One region of the Pseudomonas helvetica genome, then DNA from elsewhere that is predicted to be linked to it. Evidence: predicted binding sites of a transcription regulator. Region 1 holds the regulator's gene; the other holds the start of a gene.

Region 1 (5,759 bases):
CATCACTGCTGCTGTCCACCGCGGCGGCGATCATGGTGACCCGTGCTTCCGGTTCGGAAGACATGGGCAAGCAGATCAATCGGCAAATGTTCGCGTCGCCCAAGGCGCTGGCGGTAGCTGCCGGTTTGATGGCGGTCATGGGCCTGGTGCCAGGCATGCCGCACTTCTCCTTTCTCAGCATGGCCGCCGTCGCAGCGGGCGGCGCGTATCTGTTCTGGAAAAAACACAACATCGTCAAGGTTCAGGCTCTGGAAGAGGTCAAGCGTCAGCAGGACCTGCTGCCGTCGCCCGCACGGGCCATGGAAACCAAAGAGCTGGGCTGGGATGACGTGACCCCGATCGACATGATTGGTCTGGAAGTCGGCTACCGGCTGATCCCGCTGGTGGATCGCAACCAGGGTGGTCAGTTGCTGGCGCGGATCAAGGGCGTGCGCAAGAAGCTTTCCCAGGATCTGGGCTTCCTGATGCCGACCGTGCACATTCGCGACAACCTCGATCTGGCGCCGAGTGCCTACCGCCTGACCCTGATGGGGGTGATCCTCGCCGAGGCGGAGATTTATCCGGATCGCGAACTGGCGATCAACCCCGGGCAGGTCTACGGCACGCTCAATGGCATCACCGCCAAAGATCCGGCCTTTGGCCTGGAGGCGGTCTGGATCGAAATCAGTCAGCGTCCGCAGGCGCAATCCCTGGGGTACACCGTGGTTGATGCCAGTACGGTGGTGGCGACTCACCTCAACCAGATTTTGTACAAGCATTCCAGCGAGCTGATCGGCCACGAGGAAGTTCAGCAGCTCATGCAATTGCTGGCCAAAAGCTCGCCAAAACTGGCCGAGGAGCTGGTGCCGGGCGTCGTTTCGCTGTCGCAGTTGCTCAAAGTACTGCAGGCCTTGTTGGCCGAACAGGTTCCGGTTCGCGACATTCGCAGCATTGCCGAAGCCATCGCGAACAATGCCGCCAAGAGTCAAGATACTGCCGCTCTGGTGGCGGCCGTTCGCGTCGGCGTATCGCGCGCTATCGTCCAAAGCATTGTAGGCACTGAGTCCGAGCTGCCTGTGATCACCTTGGAACCAAGGTTGGAACAAATATTGCTCAATAGTCTTCAGAAGGCAGGACAAGGCTCGGAAGAGGGCGTTTTGCTGGAGCCAAGCATGGCAGAGAAGCTGCAACGTTCGTTGATCGACGCCGCGCAGCGTCAGGAAATGCAAGGTCAACCGGTGATTCTGCTGGTAGCAGGTCCGGTACGCGCGATGCTCTCGCGGTTCGGACGTTTGGCAGTGCCGGGGTTGCATGTGTTGGCGTATCAGGAAATCCCTGACAACAAGCAAGTGACCATCGTTGCGACAGTAGGGCCCAACGGCTGAGGTAGTGGTTTATGCAAGTTAAGCGTTTTTTCGCCGCCGATATGCGTCAGGCCATGAAGCTGGTTCGCGATGAGCTGGGCGCTGATGCGGCCATTATCGGTAATCGCCGGATCGCCGGTGGTGTCGAGCTGACGGCGGCCCTGGATTACAAGCTGTCGGCGCTGGCCCCGCGTGTACCGAACATTGAACTCGAAGACGAGTTGCGCAAGACCCAGTCGCGGATCGTCACGGCTCAGGCCGAATTGAGCCTGCGTGGCGACGGCGAAGGTGATGCGAGCGCCAGCACCAATCGCCAGTTGTTTGCCGGCCTGCCGCTGACCGCTGCGGAACCGTTGATCGAGCCGACCTTTGCTGAGCGGCCGCGTCCTGCTTCAGCGCCTGTGCATTCTGCCGGGGTCGATCCGCGGGCTTTCGACTCGATGCGTTTCGAACTCAATGGTCTGCGTGAACTGCTCGAAGTACAGTTGGGTTCGCTGGCCTGGAACCAGCTGCAAGGCAGTCGCCCGCAGCAAGCCAACCTGTGGCGTCGCCTGCAACGCATCGGCCTGTCCGGTCCGTTGTCGCGCGATCTGCTGGAACTGATTACTGACATTGAAGAACCCCGCCAGGCCTGGCGCATGCTGTTGGCGCACCTGGCGCGGATGATCGTGACTCCCGAGATCGAACCACTGGAAGAGGGTGGCGTGATCGCCATGGTCGGCCCTGCCGGCATGGGCAAAACCACCACGCTGGCCAAGCTGGCCGCGCGTTACGTGCTCAAGTACGGCGCGCAGAACATCGCGCTGGTGAGCATGGACAGCTTCCGCATTGGGGCTCAGGAACAGCTCAAGACCCTGGGGCGTATCCTCAATGTCTCGGTGACTCACGTCGACCCGGGCCAGTCCCTGGCGCAAGCCCTTGATCCGCTGTTGCGCAAGCGTGTGGTGTTGATCGACACCGCCGGCCTGCAGGCCAGTGATCCGGCGTTGCGCATGCAGCTGGAAAGCCTGGCCGGTCGCGGGATCAAGTCGAAGAATTATCTGGTGCTGGCCACTACCAGCCAAAAGCAGGTGCTGACTGCCGCTTATCACAGTTACAAGCGGTGCGGGCTAGCAGGCTGCATTCTGACTAAACTGGATGAAACAGCGAGCCTGGGCGAGGTGTTGAGCCTGGCAATCAGCCACGAATTACCTGTCGCTTATCTGACCGACGGGCCACGGATCCCGGATGATCTACATTTACCGCGCCGGCATCAGTTGGTCAGTCGCGCCGTTAGCGTGCAGATGCAGGAAGAACCCAGCGAAGAAGCCATGGCTGATATGTTCGCTGACCTCTACCACAGCCCGGCCAAGCGTGTCGGCTGAGGTAATAATGAATAGATTTGTATCTACATCGATGGCCTGCCATGCATTGTTCACAAGTGAGCGCGCAGCCAGTCATGTAGTCCGCGTCTAAGCAAGACAAGGTAAAGAACGAACATGGGCAGCATGCATCCCGTACAGGTGATCGCAGTGACCGGCGGCAAAGGTGGCGTCGGGAAGACTAATGTGTCAGTGAACTTGTCCCTGGCTCTTGCTGAGCTCGGCCGGCGCGTCATGCTGCTGGACGCCGATCTGGGGCTGGCGAACGTTGACGTCCTGCTGGGGCTCACGCCCAAGCGTACGCTGGCCGACGTCATCGAAGGCCGCTGTGAACTGCGCGATGTATTACTTCAGGGGCCGGGCGGAATTCGCATTGTTCCAGCAGCGTCCGGTACCCAGAGCATGGTTCACCTGAGCCCGGCCCAGCATGCTGGCCTGATTCAGGCATTCAGCGACATCGGCGATAACCTCGACGTATTGGTGATCGACACGGCGGCGGGTATTGGTGAGTCGGTCGTCAGTTTTGTTCGCGCAGCCCAGGAAGTATTGCTGGTGGTGTGCGACGAGCCGACGTCGATCACTGACGCCTACGCGCTGATCAAACTGCTCAACCGCGATTACGGCATGAACCGCTTCCGCGTGCTGGCCAACATGGCGCAAAGCCCGCAGGAAGGGCGAAATCTGTTCGCCAAGTTGACCAAGGTCACGGATCGCTTCCTCGACGTCGCCTTACAATACGTCGGTGCGGTGCCTTACGACGAATGCGTGCGTAAGGCGGTGCAGAAGCAGCGCGCCGTGTATGAAGCGTTTCCTCGTTCCAAGTGTGCGCTGGCATTCAAGGCCATCGCGCAGAAAGTCGATACCTGGCCGCTGCCTGCCAACCCGCGTGGGCACCTGGAATTTTTCGTCGAGCGTCTGGTGCAGCAAACTGCGGGTCCGGTTCTATGACAGCCAGCGGTTACAACCTGTACAAGAAGTCGGCGCGTGACGCGCAGTACGAACTGATCGAGCGTTACGCGCCACTGGTAAAACGTATTGCCTATCACCTGTTGGCGCGCTTGCCGGCCAGTGTTCAGGTCGAGGACCTGATCCAGGCAGGCATGATCGGTTTGCTTGAAGTGTCGACCAAATACGACGCGAGCAAAGGTGCGAGTTTCGAGACGTACGCGGGGATCCGTATCCGTGGTGCGATGCTCGATGAAGTCCGCAAGGGTGACTGGGCGCCACGCTCGGTCCACCGCAATACCCGGATGGTGAGTGACGCGATTCGCTCAATTGAAGCTAAAACCGGGCGTGACGCTAAAGATCACGAGGTTGCGGCCGAACTCCAATTGAGTCTCGACGATTATTACGGGATTTTGAATGACACCTTGGGCAGTCGCCTGTTCAGCTTCGACGATCTGTTGCAGGACGGCGAGCATGAAGGGCTGCACGAGGATGGCGCGAGTGCTCATCTCGAACCGTCGCGCGACCTGGAAGATGAACGCTTCCAGGCAGCACTGGCGGATGCGATTGCCAATTTGCCGGAGCGTGAGCGACTGGTGTTGGCGCTGTACTACGACGAAGAGCTGAATCTCAAGGAAATCGGTGAGGTCCTGGGGGTCAGTGAATCGCGGGTCAGCCAGTTACACAGCCAGTGCGCGGCCCGTTTGCGGGGGCGTTTGGGGGAGTGGCGAGCGCGCTGACAGCAGTGTGGGGACACTGCGAACGAAACAGGCAGGGCGTAACGCTGTGCCGGTCTTCATCCGTTGTGCTCCAGACAGTCGTCGAGTGCTCTGCCGAATTGATTGAATGGCGTGTTCAGGTGCTGAACGCGTTTAAGACTGCTTGGAGGTCGAATTGGACAAGAACATGAAAATCCTCATCGTTGATGACTTCTCAACGATGCGGCGGATCATAAAAAACCTGTTGCGTGACCTTGGGTTCACCAACACGGTCGAGGCGGACGACGGTATTACCGCCATTCCCGTCCTCAACAGCGGGAGCATCGACTTTCTGGTAACGGACTGGAACATGCCTGGCATGACCGGTATCGATTTGCTGCGCCACGTGCGCGCCGATGAAAAGCTCAAGCACCTGCCGGTGCTGATGGTCACTGCCGAAGCCAAGCGCGAGCAGATCATCGAAGCCGCTCAAGCCGGTGTAAACGGCTATGTGGTCAAACCCTTCACGGCCCAGGCGTTGAAAGAGAAGATCGAAAAAATATTCGAACGCATCGGTTGATGCGCGGAGCCACTGCGCCACGGGGGGAGCTATGGAGCAAAGAGAATCTTCACAGGGCGATTTCGAATCGACCCTGAAAAAACACGCTCACGAACTGGTCGAAAGCCTTGAAAAGGGCAGGTTCGGTGACGCTGTGCAACTGATCCATGAGCTCAATCAGACCCGTGACCGCGGCCTGTACCAGGAGGTGGGCAAGCTCACTCGCGAGCTGCATAGCGCGATCGTCAATTTTCAGATTGACCCGAACATGCCGCAAGCCGAGGAAGTCTCACAGATCACAGACGCCACCGAGCGCCTGTCCTATGTGGTCAAGCTGACCGAAGCGGCCGCGAACCGGACCATGGATCTGGTCGAGAACAGTACTCCGCTGGTCAATGGCCTGAGCACTGACGCCCAGGCCTTGAGCGCCGACTGGGGGCGTTTCATGCGCCGCGAAGTCGGTGCCGAAGAGTTCCGCGAACTGGCCCGGCGTGTCGACGGTTTCCTGACGCGTAGCGTCGAGGAGAGCCAGGTCGTCTCGGGCAACCTCAACGATATTCTGCTGGCTCAGGATTACCAGGATCTAACCGGTCAGGTGATCAAGCGCGTGATTCAACTGGTCACCGAAGTCGAAAGCAACCTGCTCAAGCTCGTGCTCATGGCCAGTCAGGTAGACCGCTTTGCGGGCATCGAACATGACCATGAAGCGATGCTGGCTGAAAAAGATCCGCAAAAACATCTCTCTCAGGGTGAAGGTCCGCAGATTCATGCCGATAAAAGAGAAGACGTTGTGTCCGGTCAGGACGATGTGGACGATTTGCTATCCAGTCTTGGATTTTAGGTTTTTTAGGTT
Region 2 (5,759 bases), 2.2 Mb from region 1:
CACCTTTCATATCTTCAATGAACGCATCAACCGCAACGCGCGCAGCCTCGCCGATCTTGAAAGCGAACTGCGCCGGGCCTTGCGCCGCGATGAGCTGGAACTGCATTACCAGCCACGGCTGAACCTAGACGACGGGCAAATTGTCGGCCTCGAGGCTCTGGTGCGCTGGCGTCATGGCGAGCGCGGGCTGCTGCCGCCGAGCGAGTTCGTGCCGCTGGCCGAGCAGAGCGGTTTGATCGTGCCGTTGGGGTACTGGGTAATTTCCCGTGCCTTGCGCGACATGCAGGCGTTGCGCGAACGCGGTCTGCCGCCGTTGCACATGGCGGTCAACCTGTCGTTCCGGCAGTTCCAGGACAGTCAGTTGCTGTCGACGTTGAGCCGGTTGATTGCCGAGCGCGGTGTCGAAGCGCAGTGGCTGGAATTCGAGCTGACGGAAACTGCAGTGATGCGCCGCAGCGATCTGGTCAAACAGACCATGGACGCTTTGGGGCGTCTGGGTGTGCGTTTCTCCCTGGACGATTTCGGCACCGGTTTTTCGTCATTCGTGCACCTCAACAGCCTGCCGATTGCCTTGTTGAAGATCGACAAAAGCTTTGTCGGTGGCATGGAGACGCGTGAGGAAAATCGCAAGCTGGTCCACGCGATGATCAACCTCGCTCACAACCTCAACCTGGAAGTGGTCGCCGAGGGCGTTGAAACCCTTGAACAGCTTGAGCTGCTGCGTGATTTTGGTTGTGATCAGGTGCAGGGTTACCTGATCAGCAAGCCGTTGCCGCTGGCCGAGCTGGTTGAGTATCTGACGTTTGGCAGTAGCCAACAGGCTGTCCTGGCTTAACAAAACTCGTAGGAGCAAGGCTGGCCCGCGATGGGATCACTGCGGTGTATCTGATACAACGCGTGATATCTATCGCGGGCAAGCCGTGCTCCTACGGGTTAATCAGGCTGGACGGTGCTGTACTGCACTGCCTGTTCCGGTTGTTCACGGCGGATCATCCGCTTCATCTTCCATTCGAATGCCAGCGTCAGGCTCACGGCCGAGCAGGCGAGCCCCAGCGCCAGACCCCACCAGACGCCGGTCGGCCCCCAATGGAGGTGGAAAGCCATCAACCATGCAGCCGGAGCGCCGATCAGCCAATAGCAGGCGAGGCCGACCAGGAAGGTAGTCTTGGCGTCCTTCAGACCGCGAATACAGCCCATGGCGATAGTTTGCGTGCCGTCGAAAAACTCGAACCACGCCGCCACCATCAACAGGCTCACCGCAAGATTGATCACTTCGCGAAACGCCGGGTCGTTATGGTCCAGGAACAGTCCCACCAGTTGGTTCGGCAGCAGCCAGAAGACCATGGCAAACCCGAGCATCGCCGCGCCACCAACGGCAATCCCGACCCGCCCGGCCAAGCGCGCATCGAGCAACTGCCCGGCGCCGTAGTGCTGGCCGATGCGCATGGTGATCGCATATGAAAGCCCCGCCGGAATCATGAACGCCACCGAGACGATTTGCAGGGCGATCTGATGCGCCGCCAATTGCGTACTGCCCATGGTGCCCATGCACAACGCGGCAAACGCAAACAGACCGACCTCTACCGCGTAGGTGCCGCCAATCGGCAGGCCGAGACGCCATAGCTCGCGCAGGTACTGGCGATTGGGCCGTGACAGGCCCTTGCGCAGTGGGTACGCGGCGTAAGCCGGGTGCTGGCGGATATGCCAGGCCAGGCCCAGCGCCATGCAGTTGGCGACGATGGCGGTGACCAGGCCGATCCCCATCAAACCCATTTTCGGCAGGCCGAACATGCCGGTGATCAGCGCATAGTTGAGCAGGAAGTTGGCCACGGTCCCGAGGAGGCTGATGACCATCACCGGTGTCGTCCGGCCGATGGCGCTGGTAAAACCGCGCAGGGCCATGAAGCTCAGGTAGCCGGGCAGGGCGAACGGCAGAATCAACAGGAACTGGCCGGCCGCATGCACGTTGTTTTCAGTCTGGCCGAACAGCAGCAACACTGGCTTGAGGTTCCACAGCAGCAGACCCGCCACCAGCGCCATCAACCACGCCAGCCAAAGCCCGGCCTGGGTCAGCCGCGTGGCGCCTTCAATGTCGCCGGCACCCTGGCGGATCGCCACCAGCGTGCCGACCGCCGCGATCACGCCAATGCAGAAAATCGACACGAACGAATAGCTCGCCGCGCCCAGGCCGCCACCGGCCAAGGCTTCCGGGCTGAGCCGAGCCATCATCAAGGTATCGGTGAGGATCATCAGCATGTGCGCCAACTGCGAGGCAATCAGCGGCCCCGCCAGCCGCAGGATGGCCCAGAGTTCGGTACGTGCTGGATGCTGCATGATCATCACGCTCGTTTAGTCAGATAAATCGGGAAGGGTTGATTCTCGGCGCTCGCAAGCGTTTGCACAAAGGGATAAAAACGATTGCTGGCATGACTAAAACTCATGCTGGAGAGTTTCTGATAAGGTTCCGGGGTCGCGCTATAGGAGCTTTCCCAATGTCTCGTCGTCTTCCTCCGTTGTATGCCCTTCGCGCTTTCGAGGCCGCAGCGCGGCACAGTTCGTTTACCCGTGCTGCCGAAGAATTGTCGATCACCCAAAGCGCCGTCAGCCGACATGTGCGTACGCTGGAGGAGCATTTCGCCTGTCGGCTGTTTCAGCGCAGCGGGCGCAATCTGCAACTGACCGAGGCCGCGCGTTTGCTGCTGCCGGGTGTGCGTGAGGGCTTTGGTGCGCTGGAGCGGGCCTGCAATACCTTGCGCGCCGAAGATGACGTCTTACGCATGAAAGCCCCTTCGACCCTGACCATGCGCTGGCTGCTGGCGCGACTCAGTCGCTTTCGGCATTTGCAACCGGGCAACGAGGTGCAACTGACCAGCGCCTGGATGGACGTCGACTCGGTGGACTTCAATCACGAACCGTTCGATTGTGCGGTGTTGTTGAGCAACGGGCATTTTCCACCGGACTGGGAGGCCAGTTACCTGTTCCCTGAACTGCTGATCCCGGTCGGCGCACCGAATCTGTTGAATGATCAACCATGGGATGTCGAGCGGCTGGCCAGTACTGAACTGCTTCACCCGACTCCTGATCGGCGTGACTGGCGCAGTTGGCTGGAGTGTATGGGCCTGTCGGAGCAGGTGTCGCTCAAGGGCGGGCAGGTGTTTGATACGCTGGAGCTGGGGATGATTGCCGCCGCCCGTGGTTACGGGGTGTCGATGGGTGACTTGCTGATGGTGGCCGAAGATGTGGCTCAGGGGCGTTTGAGTTTGCCGTGGCCGACTGCCGTGGCCAGCGGCCTGAATTATTATCTGGTCTGGCCGAAAACCCGCCCCGGCGGTGAACGTTTGCGCCGTCTCAGCGACTTCCTCCAGGGTGAGGTGCAGGCCATGGAATTGCCAGATGTCGAGCGCCTCGGCTGAATCGATGTAGCCACCGCCATGGCAGCCTTGAGCGATATCCTTGTGCATCGCTCAAGTATTTATCTACGCCGCCGAATCCCTGAAAGTGGGACCTTCGTTCTGAAAGGTTTCGCGCTTCCCCTATTACTGGATATTTTGCCGAGCCACGCGACGCGATCAGGATGATCCGGCTCCTCGGCCAGGAGCTGTCATGTCTCAACCTCGTGCCCGGATCGCCTCACAATTGGGGCTTGCCCTTGCCGTCATCCTGGCGGTCGTCATCAGTGGCAGCACGGTGTTCGCCCTGCGTTCGCTGGATTCTGCCAACCTCGACACGCGTGAAGAGCATCTGGCCAGTGAGGCGCGGTTGCTGGCCGACCAGTTGAGCACTTTCCACGGCACCCTGCGCGAAAGCACCCAGCGCCTGAGCGGGTTGTTTGAAAAGCGTTTCAGTGGCGGTTTGAGCGTGCACCCGGAGCAGCCGGTGACGGTGGCGGGCGTGCAGACTCCGGGCCTGCATCTGGGCAACGAAGTGTTGAACAACAACTTCGACAAGGTCGATGAGTTCAAGCAAATGACTGCCGGCGTGGCGACGTTGTTCGTGCGCAGTGGCGAGGACTTCATTCGGGTCAGCACCTCGTTGAGCAAGCAGGACGGCACCCGCGCCATCGGCACGCTGCTCGACCATGCGCACCCGGCCTATCAGCGGCTGATGGCGGGGCAGAGCTATGTCGGCCGGGCCTTGCTGTTCGATCGTTCCTACATGACGCAGTACACCCCCGTGAGCGACAGCAGCGGCAAGGTGATCGCGGTGTTGTTCGTGGGTTTCGATTACACCGATGCGCAGAGCGCGCAGTTCGACAACCTCAAGCGCTTCCGCATCGGCCAGAGCGGTTCACTGGCACTGCTCGATGAACAAAACAAATGGCTGGTGCCGCCGGCCGGCGTGCAGGCGCTGGATCAGGCGACTTCGACCATCGCCGGTTTGGCCAGGACACCGGGGCGGGGCGCCTTCTGGAGCGACAAGTCCGAAGACTTCTACAGCGTTGCCGTGCCATTCGAGGGCGGGCCATGGTCAGTAGTGGCGAGCATGCCGAAAAGCGAAATCCGCGCAGTGACCTGGAGCATCGGTATCCGCCTGGCCATTGGCAGCCTGCTGGCGATGCTGCTGGCGGTAGGCGCGGCAGTCTGGCTGTTGCGCAGCAAGCTGGCGCCGTTGGGTGATCTGGTGCGGCAGGCTGAAGCCTTGGGTGCGGGTGATCTGAGCGTGCGTTTGAACGTGTCGAGCCATGATGAAATCGGTCAATTGGCGCGCAGCTTCAATCAGATGAGCCAGGCTCTATCGACCATGGTCGAGCACATCCGCAAGGCCTCGGAAGAGGTCAACAGTCGCGCGCAAGCATTATCCGGGTTGTCCGGCGGTGCGTATGAAGGGATGGAGCAGCAGTCCGGTGAAATCACCAGCATGGCCGGTGCCGTGGAAGAATTCAGTGCGACCTCGCTGAACATCGCTGACAACATGGGCAACACCGAGCGTCTGGCCCAGGAAAACGCCCAGCAGACGCGGATCGGTCGTACCTCGATGGAAGAAGCTTCTTCGTCCCTTGAGCAGATTGCCAGTGCTCTCAACAGCACGGCGACGGTGATCAACACCCTGGGTCAGCGCTCCCAGGAAATCGGCGGCATTGTCGGGGTGATTACCGCGATTGCCGATCAAACCAATTTACTGGCACTCAACGCCGCGATCGAGGCCGCGCGCGCCGGCGAACAGGGCCGTGGTTTTGCAGTGGTGGCAGACGAAGTGCGCAACCTGGCCTCGCGCACTCGCGAAGCGACTGACGAGATTTCCGGGATGATCCAAAGCATCCAGCAGGAAACCGGTCACGCCATCAGCACCATGGAGCAAGGCAAGCTGCTGATGCACGAAGGCCTGACGCGCAATGCCAATGTCGCGTCGGCGCTGGCGCTGATCGATGAACAAAGCCGCTCGGCCGGCCAGCAATTCGCTGCGATCACCACCGCCACCCAAGAGCAGAGCAGCACCGCGACCTTGCTCAGCAGCAACCTGCAAAGCATCGCCATGGCCAACAGCGAGCAGCGTGAAGTGGTGTCGAACCTGGCAATTACTGCCAAGGAACTGGAAAACCTGGCGGCAGAGTTGCGGCATGAGGTTGATCGTTTTCGCTGAGGTCACCTCTGGAATCGCCATCGTTGGCAAGCCTGTTGTTGGCGATTGAACCCGTCGACTGAGTTTTGCTGGAGTTATGCCGTTTTTAAGCTTGCTGAAACGTTTCATCAGCGCTATAAAAATCGCACAACTCCAAGAAAGGCTTTCACCATGACCCCGCTCAAACTTCTCGTCACTCT

The links. The regulator FliA, encoded in region 1, starts transcription of late flagellar genes. The targets are predictions, from matches to a motif close to CTAAAGTTTNNNNNNNNNNNGCCGNTAA.
Region 2: AABM55_RS28580 (methyl-accepting chemotaxis protein) is a predicted target of FliA. The motif match lies at 3,464-3,491, and genes of this name have one in related genera.

What each region holds. Positions count from the first base shown of each region.
Region 1 is NZ_CP150917.1:1,920,617-1,926,375, forward strand. Features, by position in the region: gene flhA (flagellar biosynthesis protein FlhA) at 1-1,364, shown strand, start outside; gene flhF (flagellar biosynthesis protein FlhF) at 1,376-2,707, shown strand; gene fleN (flagellar synthesis regulator FleN) at 2,822-3,652, shown strand; gene fliA (RNA polymerase sigma factor FliA) at 3,649-4,389, shown strand; gene AABM55_RS08705 (chemotaxis response regulator CheY) at 4,556-4,927, shown strand; gene AABM55_RS08710 (protein phosphatase CheZ) at 4,959-5,747, shown strand.
Region 2 is NZ_CP150917.1:6,174,457-6,180,215, reverse strand. Features, by position in the region: gene AABM55_RS28595 (bifunctional diguanylate cyclase/phosphodiesterase) at 1-835, shown strand, start outside; gene AABM55_RS28590 (NorM family multidrug efflux MATE transporter) at 934-2,334, opposite strand; gene AABM55_RS28585 (LysR substrate-binding domain-containing protein) at 2,493-3,413, shown strand; gene AABM55_RS28580 (methyl-accepting chemotaxis protein) at 3,604-5,580, shown strand; gene AABM55_RS28575 (aldose 1-epimerase family protein) at 5,731-5,759, shown strand, end outside.